3 regions of the Lactiplantibacillus sp. YT640 genome follow, and region 3 is predicted to be linked to each of the others. Evidence: predicted binding sites of a transcription regulator. Region 3 holds the regulator's gene; each other region holds the start of a gene.

Region 1 (4,268 bases), on a different contig from region 3:
TCCTTGCGGGATAGATAGAGTGTGTTCCCGTGTGGATCATAAACCGTCACAGCTAAGTTTGTACGGGATAAGGCTGTTAAATCAGAATCTGAAAAGATTTTACTTTGCAGCACACCATGCTTACGTTCACTCATGGTAGTTGCCGGTTCAACGCTCGCTTCGGGTTGCAATTTAGCGGCCACCGATTTAATGGTCAGTCCCTTCGACTCCGTTCGTAACGATTGTTGCACCGTTGTAACAGCACTAGCCACGTTCCGTTGTTCTTGGCGCAATAAGAGGTTCGTGAAACTCTTATAGACCAATAATGAAAAACAAATAAAAATGAGCGCGGACCCAATTGCGGTCCCGAGCGCCCATTTCCATTTTAATGACCAACGGCGCCGTGGTTTAGGCGTCACTTGATTCGTATCAGCGTCAGTCATTAAGAACGAATCACGTATCCAGTCCCACGAACAGTTTGGATGTAACTCTTTTCTCCTGGTCGGTCAATCTTGTTCCGTAAGTAACGGATATAAACGTCGACGACATTCGTTTCAACTTCTGATTCGTAACCCCATACTTTGTTTAGTAAGACATCACGAGCGAGGACAACGTTAATATTTTCCATTAAAGTTAATAACAGTTCATATTCACGCTTCGTCAAGTTGATGACTTCGTCGCCGCGTTTAACGACTAAGTTTTCCTTTTCAATCGTCAAGTCTTTATAAGTGACGGTCGTTTGTTTAGTGCTTTGTTGTTCACTTTCCAAATCGATTCGCCGCAATAGTGCTCGTAAGCGGGCAAGTAATTCTTCGATAGCAAATGGCTTAACAATGTAATCATCTGCCCCATGATCCAGGCCGGAAACTCGATCAATCACGGAGTCACGGGCCGTCATCATAATAATCGGCGTATTCTTGACTTCACGAACCCGCCGGCAGACTTCCAAACCGTTCAGTTCCGGTAACATCAGGTCTAATAGGATGGCATCAAAATCTTCAGCTAACGCTGCGTCTAACCCTTTACGGCCGTTATATTCGACTTGAATATCATAGCCTTCGTGTTTTAATTCTAATTCAACGAAGCGTGCGAGGTTTTTTTCATCCTCAATAATTAATATTCGACTCATTTACTTTTAGTCACTCCTAATATTCAACTTATCTAAAAACCGTACGAATCAGTGATTTATCACCACTAACCTGCATTAAGCTAGTACAACATGTTATTTTAACATGAAAACGCTGAATTTCCTACACCCCAACCAGGGTCTGCTCCTCACCCAAATCTAATTTTAGTGAATTCTCATTAAATTGCAATCTTTATGTCTCATCATCTGACGGTTCGGTTTGCGGATGTTGCTGGTGCCACTGGCGAATAGCAGCTAGGCGCTGTTGCCAGGCTTTCTCCTGTCCCTGGCTAGTCGGCTCATAGTACCGGTGCTGTTTTAACTCAGGTGGCATCGTCGTCATCGTGGTTAATTTGGCCGCTGTATCATGGGCATATTTGTAATCAGAACCATAACCTAAATCTTTCATTAATTTTGTCGGTGCGTTGCGAATCTGTAAGGGGACCGGTAAATTACCCGTCGCTTTGATATCTGCTTGCGCTGCCGATTTAGCCGCGTATAATGCATTGGACTTCGGTGCTAAGGCTAAATAAGTCACTGCTTCCGTCAAATTCACGTCACACTCAGGCATACCGATCAACTGGCACGCCTGAAAGACTGCTACCGTCAGTGGCAATGCCTGCCGGTCAGCTAGCCCAATGTCCTCACTCGCAAACCGAATCAAACGCCGAGCGATATACAGCGGATCTTCACCGCCGGCTAGCATCCGCATCAACCAGTAAATCGCCGCGTCAACATCACTATTACGCATTGATTTATGTAACGCGGAGATAATATTATAATGCTCCTCGCCATGCTTATCGTAGCGCAACGACTTAGTATTGATCAGTTGCGATAACCCGGCCGTAGTAATCGTAACGTGCTTGCCATCGCGGTCACCGTTCAAAACAGCCATTTCTAACGTATTGAGCGCCATACGAGCATCACCATTAGCAAATTCTGCGATCAACCGTAGTGTATCAGGCTGCATCGTAATCTCAAGATCCGGAAACCCCTTCGGATTCTGCAAAGCGCCCTGTAAGACAGCTTCTAATGCGTCAGGCGTCAATGCCTTTAAGACCAATACTTTGCACCGTGATAATAGGGCCGCGTTAATTTCAAATGAGGGATTTTCCGTCGTCGCACCAATTAACGTGATACTGCCGCGCTCAACATATGGCAAAAAGGCATCTTGTTGGGCTTTATTAAACCGGTGAATTTCATCAATAAAAACAATGGTCTTTTCACCAAAATCTCGATTAGCCTCCGCTTCATCCATGATTTGCCGAATTTCTTTAATGCCACTCGTCACCGCGCTAAACGTAATAAAGTGCGACTGGGTCTGTTGCGCAATAATTTCGGCTAGCGTGGTCTTGCCGACTCCCGGTGGTCCCCAAAAAATCAGGGATGGTAACTGATCTTCTGCGATTAATTGTCGTAATAGTTTACCCGGGCCAAGTAGATGCTCTTGGCCCTTGAAATCCGCCAGCGTCACTGGCCGGACCCGGTAAGCCAACGGACTACTACTAGATTTATCCGGGTTAAATAATGATTCTTGTCGCATGGCGACCCCCACTTTCGCGTTTATTCATTACTCTCAATTTTAACGCAAACGTACGTTCTAATCCACTCAAACCAACGATCATTACCGCACAGCCACCCACAGCACAAAAAAACTGCGCCTAATCACGCGTAACGTCATTAGCCACAGTTTAGTTCATTCAAAATGATTTTATTGTTCTTCGTACCAACTGTAATGGTATAACCCTTCACGGTCAGTCCGTTCATACGTATGCGCACCAAAGTAGTCCCGTTGCGCTTGCAACAAGTTAGCAGGTAGCACTTCGGCCCGGTATGAGTCGTAGTATGACAATGCCGCACTAAATGATGGTACCGGTACACCAGCTTGGATCGCTAAGCTAAGCACTTCACGTGTTGATTGTTGATACTTGGCGGCGATGTCGGCAAAGTAGTCGTCCATCAATAAGTTATTTAAATCAGGCTTCTTATCAAAAGCATCCGTGATGTTTTGTAAGAATTGGGCCCGGATGATACAACCAGCACGCCAGATTTGGGCAAGTTCACCGAACTTCAAGTCCCAACCATAATGTTCAGAAGCGAAACGAAGTTGTTCGAAGCCTTGCGCATAACTCATAATCTTGCTGAAGTAGAGGGCTTGACGAATCTTCTCAACCAATTCTTCCTTGGCTGGCAAGTCAACGTCAGCGGTTGGGCCAGCTAATTTCTTAGAAGCGGCAACCCGTTCGTTCTTCATCATTGAGATGTAACGCGCATAGACCGCTTCCGTAATAACGGATTGTGGCACTTGAACGTTCAAGGCATCTTCGGAACTCCACTTACCAGTTCCTTTGTTGTTCCCACGGTCTAAGATCATGTCAACGATTGGCTTAGTCTTATCCGCACCTAAATCATCCTTACGTGACAAAATGTCAGCGGTGATTTCGATCAAGTAACTGCTCAATTCGCCTTTGTTCCAGTCCGTAAAAATATCGGACATTTCATCAACGGACAAGCCCGCGACGTTGCGCATGATATTGTATGATTCATCGATTAACTCTTCATCACCGTATTCAATCCCGTTGTGGACCATCTTAACGTAGTGACCAGCACCGTTCGGGCCGATGTAAGTCACACATGGTGCACCGTCTTGAGGCGCTTTAGCAGAAATCTTTTCCAAGATTGGGGCAACTAAATCATAAGCTTCCTTTTGACCACCAGGCATCAATGAAGGGCCTTGTAAGGCACCTAATTCACCACCGGAAACACCCATACCAATAAAGTTGATTCCGGATTTATCTAAGCGGGCGTTACGCGCCATCGTGTCATTAAAGTTGGTGTTCCCACCATCAATCAAGACGTCGCCTTTATCTAATAGTGGTAATAATTCATCGATAACGGCATCGGTTGGCTTACCAGCCTTAACCATCATGATAATCCGCCGTGGCGTTTCAAGTGAAGCCACGAAGTCTTCGATCTTATAACTTGGTACTAATTGCTTGTCAGCATGGTCCTTAACGACCTTTTCAGTTTTGGCACCAGTCCGATTAAAAATCGCAACCTTGTAGCCGCGGCTTTCGATGTTCAACGCCAGGTTCTTACCCATGACGGCCATCCCAATGACACCAATTTGTGGTTTTTCATTACTCATTAGTTTATTGCCTCC
Region 2 (4,268 bases), on a different contig from region 3:
TGACTTATAAGATGATTGAACGAAAGACGGGGATTAGTAAACGCACGCAGCAGCGTCGGTTTAAGTTAATTGAAAAAGATAGCTTCTAAATTTATTTAAGATGGCTTAAATTAGCCTAAACATGAATACTTAAATAATCGCTTACTAAAAAGATTACTGCTTGGTTTAAGTAGTCTTGAGAAATATTCATTTTGAAATTGGAGGCATTAAATTATACTAGCTTTCTATATAATATTAGTTGTGATAGGGTTCGATATGAACTACAAGAGGCCCGCTCAATTGTTAGTTGAGCAGGCCCTTTGTGGGTATTTTGATAAAGAGTTAGTCACTCTATGCTAATTATAAGTCTTAGTTTCCAAATAGAAACATATTTATCAAAATAATACAGTTTATACGATGGATGTTAGTCTCTACAATGTGTTTCATAGCAGTTGATAGTTACGGTTAAAAACCGTATGCAACAATTAATAAGAAATGCAAATTTTACTAGGGACTGTCTGAAAACTAAAAATTCAGGTATAATCTGAGGAAAAACGAATCGTGGCATTCCGATGACAACACCTAAACGATACGAACTGGAAGATGCTCAGTGGGACCGAATCAAAGGATACTTCCCGCCATACCGGACTGGCCGTCCATCAAGCCTAGACAACCGTACCGCCCTCAACGCTATCCTCTGGCTCATGCGCAGTGGGGAGCCTTGGCGTGATCTACCTGAACGCTATGGCTCTTGGAAAACGGTGTATAGTCGCTTCCGAGCTTGGGTAAGTTCGGGCTTATTCGAACAGGTTTTCCTCGAATTGATTGACGACCCTGATAGGGAAAACTTGAGCTTGGATTCAACGATCGTTCGAGCACATCAAAAAGCCACTGGGGCAAAAAAAACGCCGAATGTTTGGTCGAAAATCAAGCTATTGGACTAAGCCGAGGTGGCCGAACAACCAAGATTCACGCACTCGTTGACGGATTAGGGAATCCTCTGGGGTTTCGCCTAACGGGTGGCCAAGTACATGATAGCCAAGTTGCCAGCGAGTTACTGGAAAGCTTCGATATTTCTCAATCAAATATTATTGCGGATAAAGCCTATGGTACCGCGAAACTTCGCCAGTATATTGAAGATAAAGCAGGCGTCTATACCATTCCGCCTAAGGAAAATACCAAAGACAAGTGGGCCTGTGATTACCACGTTTATTGTGAGCGCCATTTGATTGAGAACTTCTTCAATCAGTTGAAGAACTTTCGTAGGATTGCAACGTGTTATGATAAGCTTGCTCACGTTTATCTGGCTACGGTCTACATTGCCTCAATTTGCATCTTACTTAAGTAGTTTTCAGACGGACCCTAGTCAGAATAACAAGTCAATCTACAGTACAATCTATCCAGGCAACCGGCTACAAATTAATTAACTATATGCTTAACATTTCGGCAAAAGGGTGTTATAACATAGGCTTTTAGAGGTCGTATGAGATCTCAACTAAACTAACAAGCGTCTCATTGCCGGTGGCGTGTCAACGGTCCGTGCTAGAACAAGAAACTATTTAGGTTAATTATTAAATAATAGCTGCTGGCAAAAGAAGCCCCACAGCAACCTTAATTGGCTGGTGTGGGGCTTCTTTTGTTATTCTAAATCGTTTTCAGTAATTAATTGATTCAGGTAGATTGTAAAATTAATCCTAACAAAGTTCGAACCAAAAAAGATCAGTGTCCCTTAAAATAACGTTTACCATAAACCCATTTTTAAGGAGTTGATTTTTTGTCTAGCATAACCACCTATTTGGATAATTTGGCAAAGAATTCGGATTAAATTTGCAATCTATCATTTAACTTTGAAATATTGGACAAAATAGATTAAAGGGAATAAAATTAACACGAACGTATGTTCTTTGGTGGCAGACGTGTCACTAAAAATATAAAAGGGGATTTTAAAATGGCAGATGAAGCCGTATTAAAGGTTCAAAAATGGTTAAATTCAACATATGGTAATGTCGAAGGGTTTAAAAAGGCACCAGAAAATGGACAGACTGGCTGGGCAACTATTTATAGTTTGCGTGAAGGATTGCAATACGAATTAAAAGTTTCGCCACTTGGTGAGGGGTTTGGTAATGCCACCCGGAAGGCGGTAGATGGCTTCGTTGAAAATTTGAAGCTTAATTATAAAGGTAATGTTGCCAAGCTAATTCAAGGAGCCTTTTGGTGCAAAGGAATTTCACCAAATGATTTTTCAACTGTTTATTTGGCTGATACGATAGCAGCAGTTAAGAAATTACAAAGTGATGCTGGTATTACTGCCAATGGTACAATGACAACTAACTTGATGGCTGCATTATTTGATATGAGTGCTTTTGTATTAGTCCAAAATGGAGATGCTAAAATTCGGGCAATGCAGCAATGGTTAAATGCCAATTATGAGAGTTATATTGGTATTAGACCTTGTGATGGAATCTATCAGCGCGACACAAATGAGGCACTAATCTATGCTCTCCAGGCTATCGAAGGTATGTCACCCAGTGAGGCCAATGGTTATTACGGTAATCAAACTATTGCTTTGACGCCCACTGTCAAGGTCGGCGAGCATGGTAATATCGTTAAACTAATTCAGTATGGGCTTTATGTGAATAACTACTATCAGTCTGGAGCCTTTGATGGGTATTTCAGCACTACTGTTGCAAATGAGATTGTGGCTTTTAGGAAGTTTATGATTTTACCCGATGGCTCATTAAGTAGTGCCTCGACTTATTCAGGCGTAGCTGATTTGCGAGTGATTAAAGGACTTCTAACTAGTAATGGTGATACCGGTCGAGATTCTAATACCTTTGATTGCGCAACCCAACTGACAGATACTAGTATGATTCAACGGCTGTACCAAGCTGGTTTTTCAATCGTTGGCCGTTACTTAACGGGATCTGTCGGAACGGGTAGTGCCAAAAAAGCCAAGAACTTGACATCTGATGAAATTAGTAAATTAACTGTTGCGGGTTTTTCGATTTTTCCTATCTATGAGGACGGTGGGTATGAAGTTAGTTATTTCACTGAATCACAAGGAACTAAAGACGCATACCTAGCAGCATATGCGGCTCGTGCGCTCGGCTTTCCAGACGGTACCGTGATCTACTTTGCAGCGGACTTAGATTTACAGGATGGAGACATCGAGGGTACGGTTATTGCGTACTTGCAAGCCGTACGAGCATCACTAACTGACTTAGGCTATAAAACTGGGTTATATGGGACACGGAATGTTTGCCTACATGCGGCAGAAAGTATGGGAATTTCGAATTTCTTTGTGGCTAATATGTCTTATGGATGGAGCGGTAACCTCGGGTTTCCAATGCCCAAGAATTGGTGCTTCGATCAATTTGTAGAGTATACTACTGGTTCTGGTGTTGACATTGACCAAGATGCATCATCTGGTCGTGATAGTGGGACTAACAAATATAAAAGTACAGGTGGTGTCACCGCTGATGAAGCGCTTAAATATATTTTAGGGAATACGAACCTGCAAATTGGTGGGAAATACGTTCAAACTATTGGGCCGTTTAAGGTTACCTGGCTTGCTACTAATGAAGTAGCTGATAAATCAAGTTCAAACATTGTGACTATTTCAAATAACGAATTACCGGAAGCTGATCTAACAGCTATTCTAGAAACAAAGTATAAACTTCCAGATTGGATTGGGCATTTAACTGTTGATGGTATTGGAAAATGGGGGATTTCAGAGAAAATAAAGAAAGGAAATTTTGAGTTAGAAATTGGTGATAGTAAGGACGGTGAGTTTAGTTTTAAGTTGAAATATTATGTCTATCAAGTTGAAAAAGGCCCATTAAGCGAGACCTTAACAATTGAAATTGATGTTACTTTCAACAAGAGCGACTTCGATAACTGGCCTACCTACGACCCTGCTGAATCATTTGGGATAACATTAGCCGCTACCCTTTCAGTAGCTGTAATTATTTCAATGGCGCCTGCAATTGCTGGTTCAGCGTCTGCTGCGGGTGTTGTCGCAGCATTTGTAGCACTTGCCACAAAATTTTTAACGAATAATAAAGGATAAGATAAAAAATTTAGATAAAAAAGAACAAGGTGAGAAACCAAAATTAGTTTCTCACCTTGTTCTTTGAGCACTCAGATTCCTGTACCAAACCATCCTATAACCAACGATAGTAACAATAAAGAGTAAGATTGTAAATGGTACTTAAATAAGGCTTTGTGATCTTGTTCGTTTGGTAGTAGGAAAGCTTGTTTTTCAATAGGCTGCTCATGCCAAATAGGTT
Region 3 (4,268 bases):
ATTTACGTCGCTAAGTTGCTCGGTTTGAGTCAGCGGGTTCGAACAATTGAAATGAAAGAAGCCTGCTATGCGGCGACGGCTGGTGTCCAACTGGCCCAAGATCACGTGCGTGTTCATCCAGATAAAAAGGCGCTGGTCATTGGTAGTGACGTGGCACGCTACGGATTGAACACACCGGGCGAGCCAACTCAAGGTGGTGGGGCGGTTGCTATGTTAATTAGTGCGGATCCTAAAGTATTAGTACTGGGTACTGAGTCAAGTCTACTGAGCGAAGATGTGATGGACTTTTGGCGACCGTTGTATCATACAGAAGCCCTAGTTGACGGCAAATACTCGTCTAATATCTATATTGATTATTTTCAAGATGTGTTTAAGAATTACCTGCAAACGACTCAAACTAGTCCAGACACACTGACGGCCTTGGTTTTTCATTTGCCATATACAAAGATGGGACTTAAAGCGCTTCGAAGCGTGTTACCATTAGTTGATGCCGAGAAACAAGCCCAGTGGTTGGCGCACTTCGAACATGCGCGTCAGCTAAATCGACAAGTTGGTAACTTGTATACTGGTTCACTCTATTTGAGCTTGTTATCGCAGTTACTGACTGATCCTCAGTTACAACCAGGGAATCGACTCGGATTATTCAGTTATGGCTCGGGTGCCGAGGGTGAATTTTATACCGGGGTTATTCAGCCGGATTATCAGACCGGTTTAGATCATGGCCTACCACAACGGTTGGCTCGTCGTCGCCGAGTTAGTGTGGCGGAGTATGAAGCCTTATTCAGTCATCAATTGCAATGGCGGGCCGATGATCAGTCGGTCAGCTATGCTGATGATCCCCATCGATTCGTATTGACCGGTCAAAAGAACGAACAACGTCAATATTTGGATCAACAAGTTTAAACAAAAAAGTCACTTGTTACTAGCAAATTTGCTAGACAAGTGACTTTTCCTATTTGAAGTTATTGGTCATAATTTGACCATCTTGGACACTCAACAGCGTCTTGTCAGTGGTATCTGGTTGTAGCAACTGAATCGTGTAACCAGCGGCAAGATTCTTTTGGAGCGATTTTGACAACGATTTAAAATTCGAAGTAATCGTGGTGATTGCTTTTTGGTTTTGAGATGGATATGATTTAATCGTCTTCAAAGATTTAACGTACTTTTTATTGGTTGGCGTAATCGTATATGTTTTCGTTGACTTGGTGAATGCAACGGTACCAATCGATTGATAGTTAGATTGTAATTGTTTAAGGATATTTTCTTCATTCAACTTAGTCGTTGCGGCCGCGCGTTTGGTGCTGGCTTCGTTAAAAACGACTTGTGAGGAACTCAAGCTCGTTGATTTGGACTTGCTGGTACTAGCGCTAGTACTCGTGCTAGATGATGCTTTGCGCGCCGATTGCTGTGACTGGTTGTATGGCCAGTAAGGCAATTTAACGACCGCGTAGATGGTGACCAGGGCGCTGAGGACCGTAATTAGTGTTAGAAATTTCCAACCACCACCGGTTTGACGTGCGTAAATCACGGAAAATAATGCTAATAGAAAAACAATCAAGCCCATAATGGCTAGGAACAACATGTAACCAACTCCCAATGTTTAAAATAGTATAATCATTATACCATTGAACTATTGGCTGTTCGTCACAGATTTGAAATATTTTGAAAAGAGATCCGACTAATAACCAATTTGACGCCAGCACTTTTTCTGTCGATACATCGGGAGAATCAGGCGCCGCTGATTCAATAGCAATGGTGCTACCACCAAATCACAGTAACGCCACAGTGGGATAGTGTTGATGCCTGGCGCAAGGTGCCTGCAGCGTATCTCTCAGCGCACGGTTGTTTACAACAAGTGGGTGGTATATTTACGAGCTACCGATAAATAGGTGCGACGAGTAGGTATCGCGCTTCGATTAGGCTTGAAAGAGGACGGATTGCCAATTTACAAACGGCGATACTAACGAATCGGGGTGATGATGACTTTTTTATTCAGAAGGCAATCGGTTGGGCATTGCGGGATTATGGCAAGGTGAATTCGGAATGGGGGCGTGCTTTTGTCGCAAATAACGTGCTCTCGTCCCTGGCACGGCGGGAAGGGTGTAAATATTTGTGAGTGGAATCTGTAGGCATGCCATCAACCTGCTCTAAAAACTGGCGAACAAAAAAGATGACAAATTGAATTGTCATCTTGTGGGTGATAGTTTACTGAAACAGCATGTCGCGATATAAACCGACAACTTTGCCTAATACAGAGACGTTGTTCAAGATAATTGGGGCCATCGTGTCGTTCTCAGGTTGTAGTCGGTAGTGATCGGCCTCTTTGAAGAATCGCTTGCAAGTCGCTTCATTTTCATCGGTCATGGCAATGATGATATCACCATTGTCAGCGGAACTTTGACGCCGAACAATGACTTGATCACCATTCATGATACCGATATTGATCATACTTTCGCCACGGATGGTGAGCATGAAAAGGTCGCCACCGAATGATTCAAGTTCCTTAGGAATTGGAAAATAATCCGTCGCTTCCTGTACGGCAAGAATTGGTTGGCCGGCGGTTACCGTTCCAAGTACCGGAATTTGATGTGGCGTAGTTTCGACGCCCAGTGCTTCGAAACCGGCTGGCGTTACCTCAATGGCACGTGGCTTAGTTGGGTCTTTTTGGATGTAACCTTTTTTTTCTAGCCGTGAAATGTGGCCGTGAACGGTCGAAGTCGAAGATAAGTCAACGGCTTCACCAATCTCACGAACGGTTGGCGGGTATCCTTTTTCATTGACACGTTCATAAATAAAGCGAAGAACGGCCATTTGTTTGCTTTCCGATGTTTTACTCATCTTGGCACCTCATTTTTTATTTTCATTATTGGTTAAACCAATTGTAGCATAGCGTTTCATAGCTTTCAAACAAATGTTCGGTTGACAAACACTATTAATTGATTTAGGGTCTACTTTCGTGTATATTTCAAGAGTGAAAGGGGCTGCTGATTTGATTTCAAAAGAATTGCTTGCTCGGATCAATGAGTTAGCTCATAAGGCGAAAGCCGAGGGGCTCACCGAGCTAGAAGAAGCCGAACGTCAAGAGTTGCGGCAAAAATACTTGAAGGAATTTCGCGCCGGTTTTCGGCAACAAGTTGAAATGCTTCAGGTTTATGATAAAGATGGTAAAGAGGTTACGCCAGAAAAGGTCCGTCAAGTGCAACGCGATCGCGGTCTTCGAGATGATTAACCGATTTCAGGAAAATTTGTCAACTGACAAATTTTCCTTTTCTTTTATTATTAATTTGTGTAGACTAGTTTAATGAAGACTGTAATAAGGGAGGGGAATGACTGTGTCTACAGGAATTTGGATTTTAATCGTCGTTATCGGCGTATTGGTTGGGTTAACTGGTGGTTTCTTCGGTGCCCGGCACTATATGCAAAATTACTTGAAGCAAAATCCACCAATTAGTGAAGAGATGCTTCGTAGTATGATGATGCAAATGGGTCAACGCCCATCCGAAAAGAAGTTACATCAGATGTTGAATTCGATGAAAGCTGCATCTAAAAACGATAACAAGTAGTAAAAAGTGTCGGCTCGCTTTAAATTGCGATCACCGACACTTTTTTATTATCGAACTTAATGTTTCTGACGGGTTGTAGCAGGATCAACGTATTTGAACGTTGGGTCGATTTGACGATCCAAGTCGTCAAAAGCGTGCAACATTTTAGTCTCAATTTGTTTTTGACCAGCTTCATCCAATTTCAGTTTACGATCAATATCAATCGGTTGACCGAAACGGACGGTAACCCGCTGACGGCTAAAGAGTTGTTTGAAGGTCAATGGGCCTTGGTAAACGGTTGGGACTAGTGGAACACCGGCCATCTTAGCGATGACGGTTGCACCGCCCTTAAGTTCTTGTGAGTGGCGCGTTCCTGATGGAAACATGATTAGTGAAAGCTTACCGCTGCGCAAAAATTTGACGGGGGTCTTGATTGCTGAAGGTCCTGGATGTTGCCGATTGACAGGAAAGGCGTTCGCATGAACGAGAATGAACCGCAGAACGGGATTCTTAAATAGTTCTTCCTTAGCCATAAAGCTAAATTTCATTGGGCTGCCAGCCAGTGCATAGTACAACGGGTCAAACCACGTGCGGTGTGGCCCAACTAAGATATAGGCCCCCTCTGGTAGGTTTTCCCGTCCTTGATAGCGGGGCCGACCGTTAATAATGGTGATGATTAGCCGGACTAGTCCGCGCATAAATGAATAAAACATCACGATCTTCCTT

What was found. Region 3 encodes LexA, which represses DNA repair genes until DNA is damaged. Its sites were predicted from a motif close to CNAACANNTGTTNG; they were not measured.
Region 1: the regulator LexA is predicted to act here: its motif matches at 2,694-2,707, upstream of ACOV1R_RS04720 (replication-associated recombination protein A).
Region 2: the regulator LexA is predicted to act here: its motif matches at 1,870-1,883, upstream of ACOV1R_RS13665 (glycoside hydrolase domain-containing protein).

The regions. Positions count from the first base shown of each region.
Region 1 covers NZ_JBMNVY010000004.1:136,795-141,062, forward strand. Annotated here, with positions in the region: gene ACOV1R_RS04710 (HAMP domain-containing sensor histidine kinase) at 1-422, opposite strand, end outside; gene ACOV1R_RS04715 (response regulator transcription factor) at 422-1,108, opposite strand; gene ACOV1R_RS04720 (replication-associated recombination protein A) at 1,299-2,648, opposite strand; gene gndA (NADP-dependent phosphogluconate dehydrogenase) at 2,817-4,253, opposite strand.
Region 2 covers NZ_JBMNVY010000033.1:11,555-15,822, forward strand. Annotated here, with positions in the region: gene ACOV1R_RS13655 (recombinase family protein) at 1-89, shown strand, start outside; one part of gene ACOV1R_RS13660 (IS5 family transposase) at 552-876, shown strand; one part of gene ACOV1R_RS13660 (IS5 family transposase) at 876-1,327, shown strand; gene ACOV1R_RS13665 (glycoside hydrolase domain-containing protein) at 1,928-4,048, shown strand; gene ACOV1R_RS13670 (hypothetical protein) at 4,120-4,268, opposite strand, start outside.
Region 3 covers NZ_JBMNVY010000003.1:207,495-211,762, reverse strand. Annotated here, with positions in the region: gene ACOV1R_RS03815 (hydroxymethylglutaryl-CoA synthase) at 1-903, shown strand, start outside; gene ACOV1R_RS03810 (hypothetical protein) at 953-1,582, opposite strand; gene ACOV1R_RS03805 (DNA alkylation repair protein) at 1,886-2,116, shown strand; gene lexA (transcriptional repressor LexA) at 2,206-2,838, opposite strand; gene ACOV1R_RS03795 (DUF896 domain-containing protein) at 2,990-3,229, shown strand; gene ACOV1R_RS03790 (YneF family protein) at 3,327-3,563, shown strand; gene ACOV1R_RS03785 (lysophospholipid acyltransferase family protein) at 3,620-4,255, opposite strand.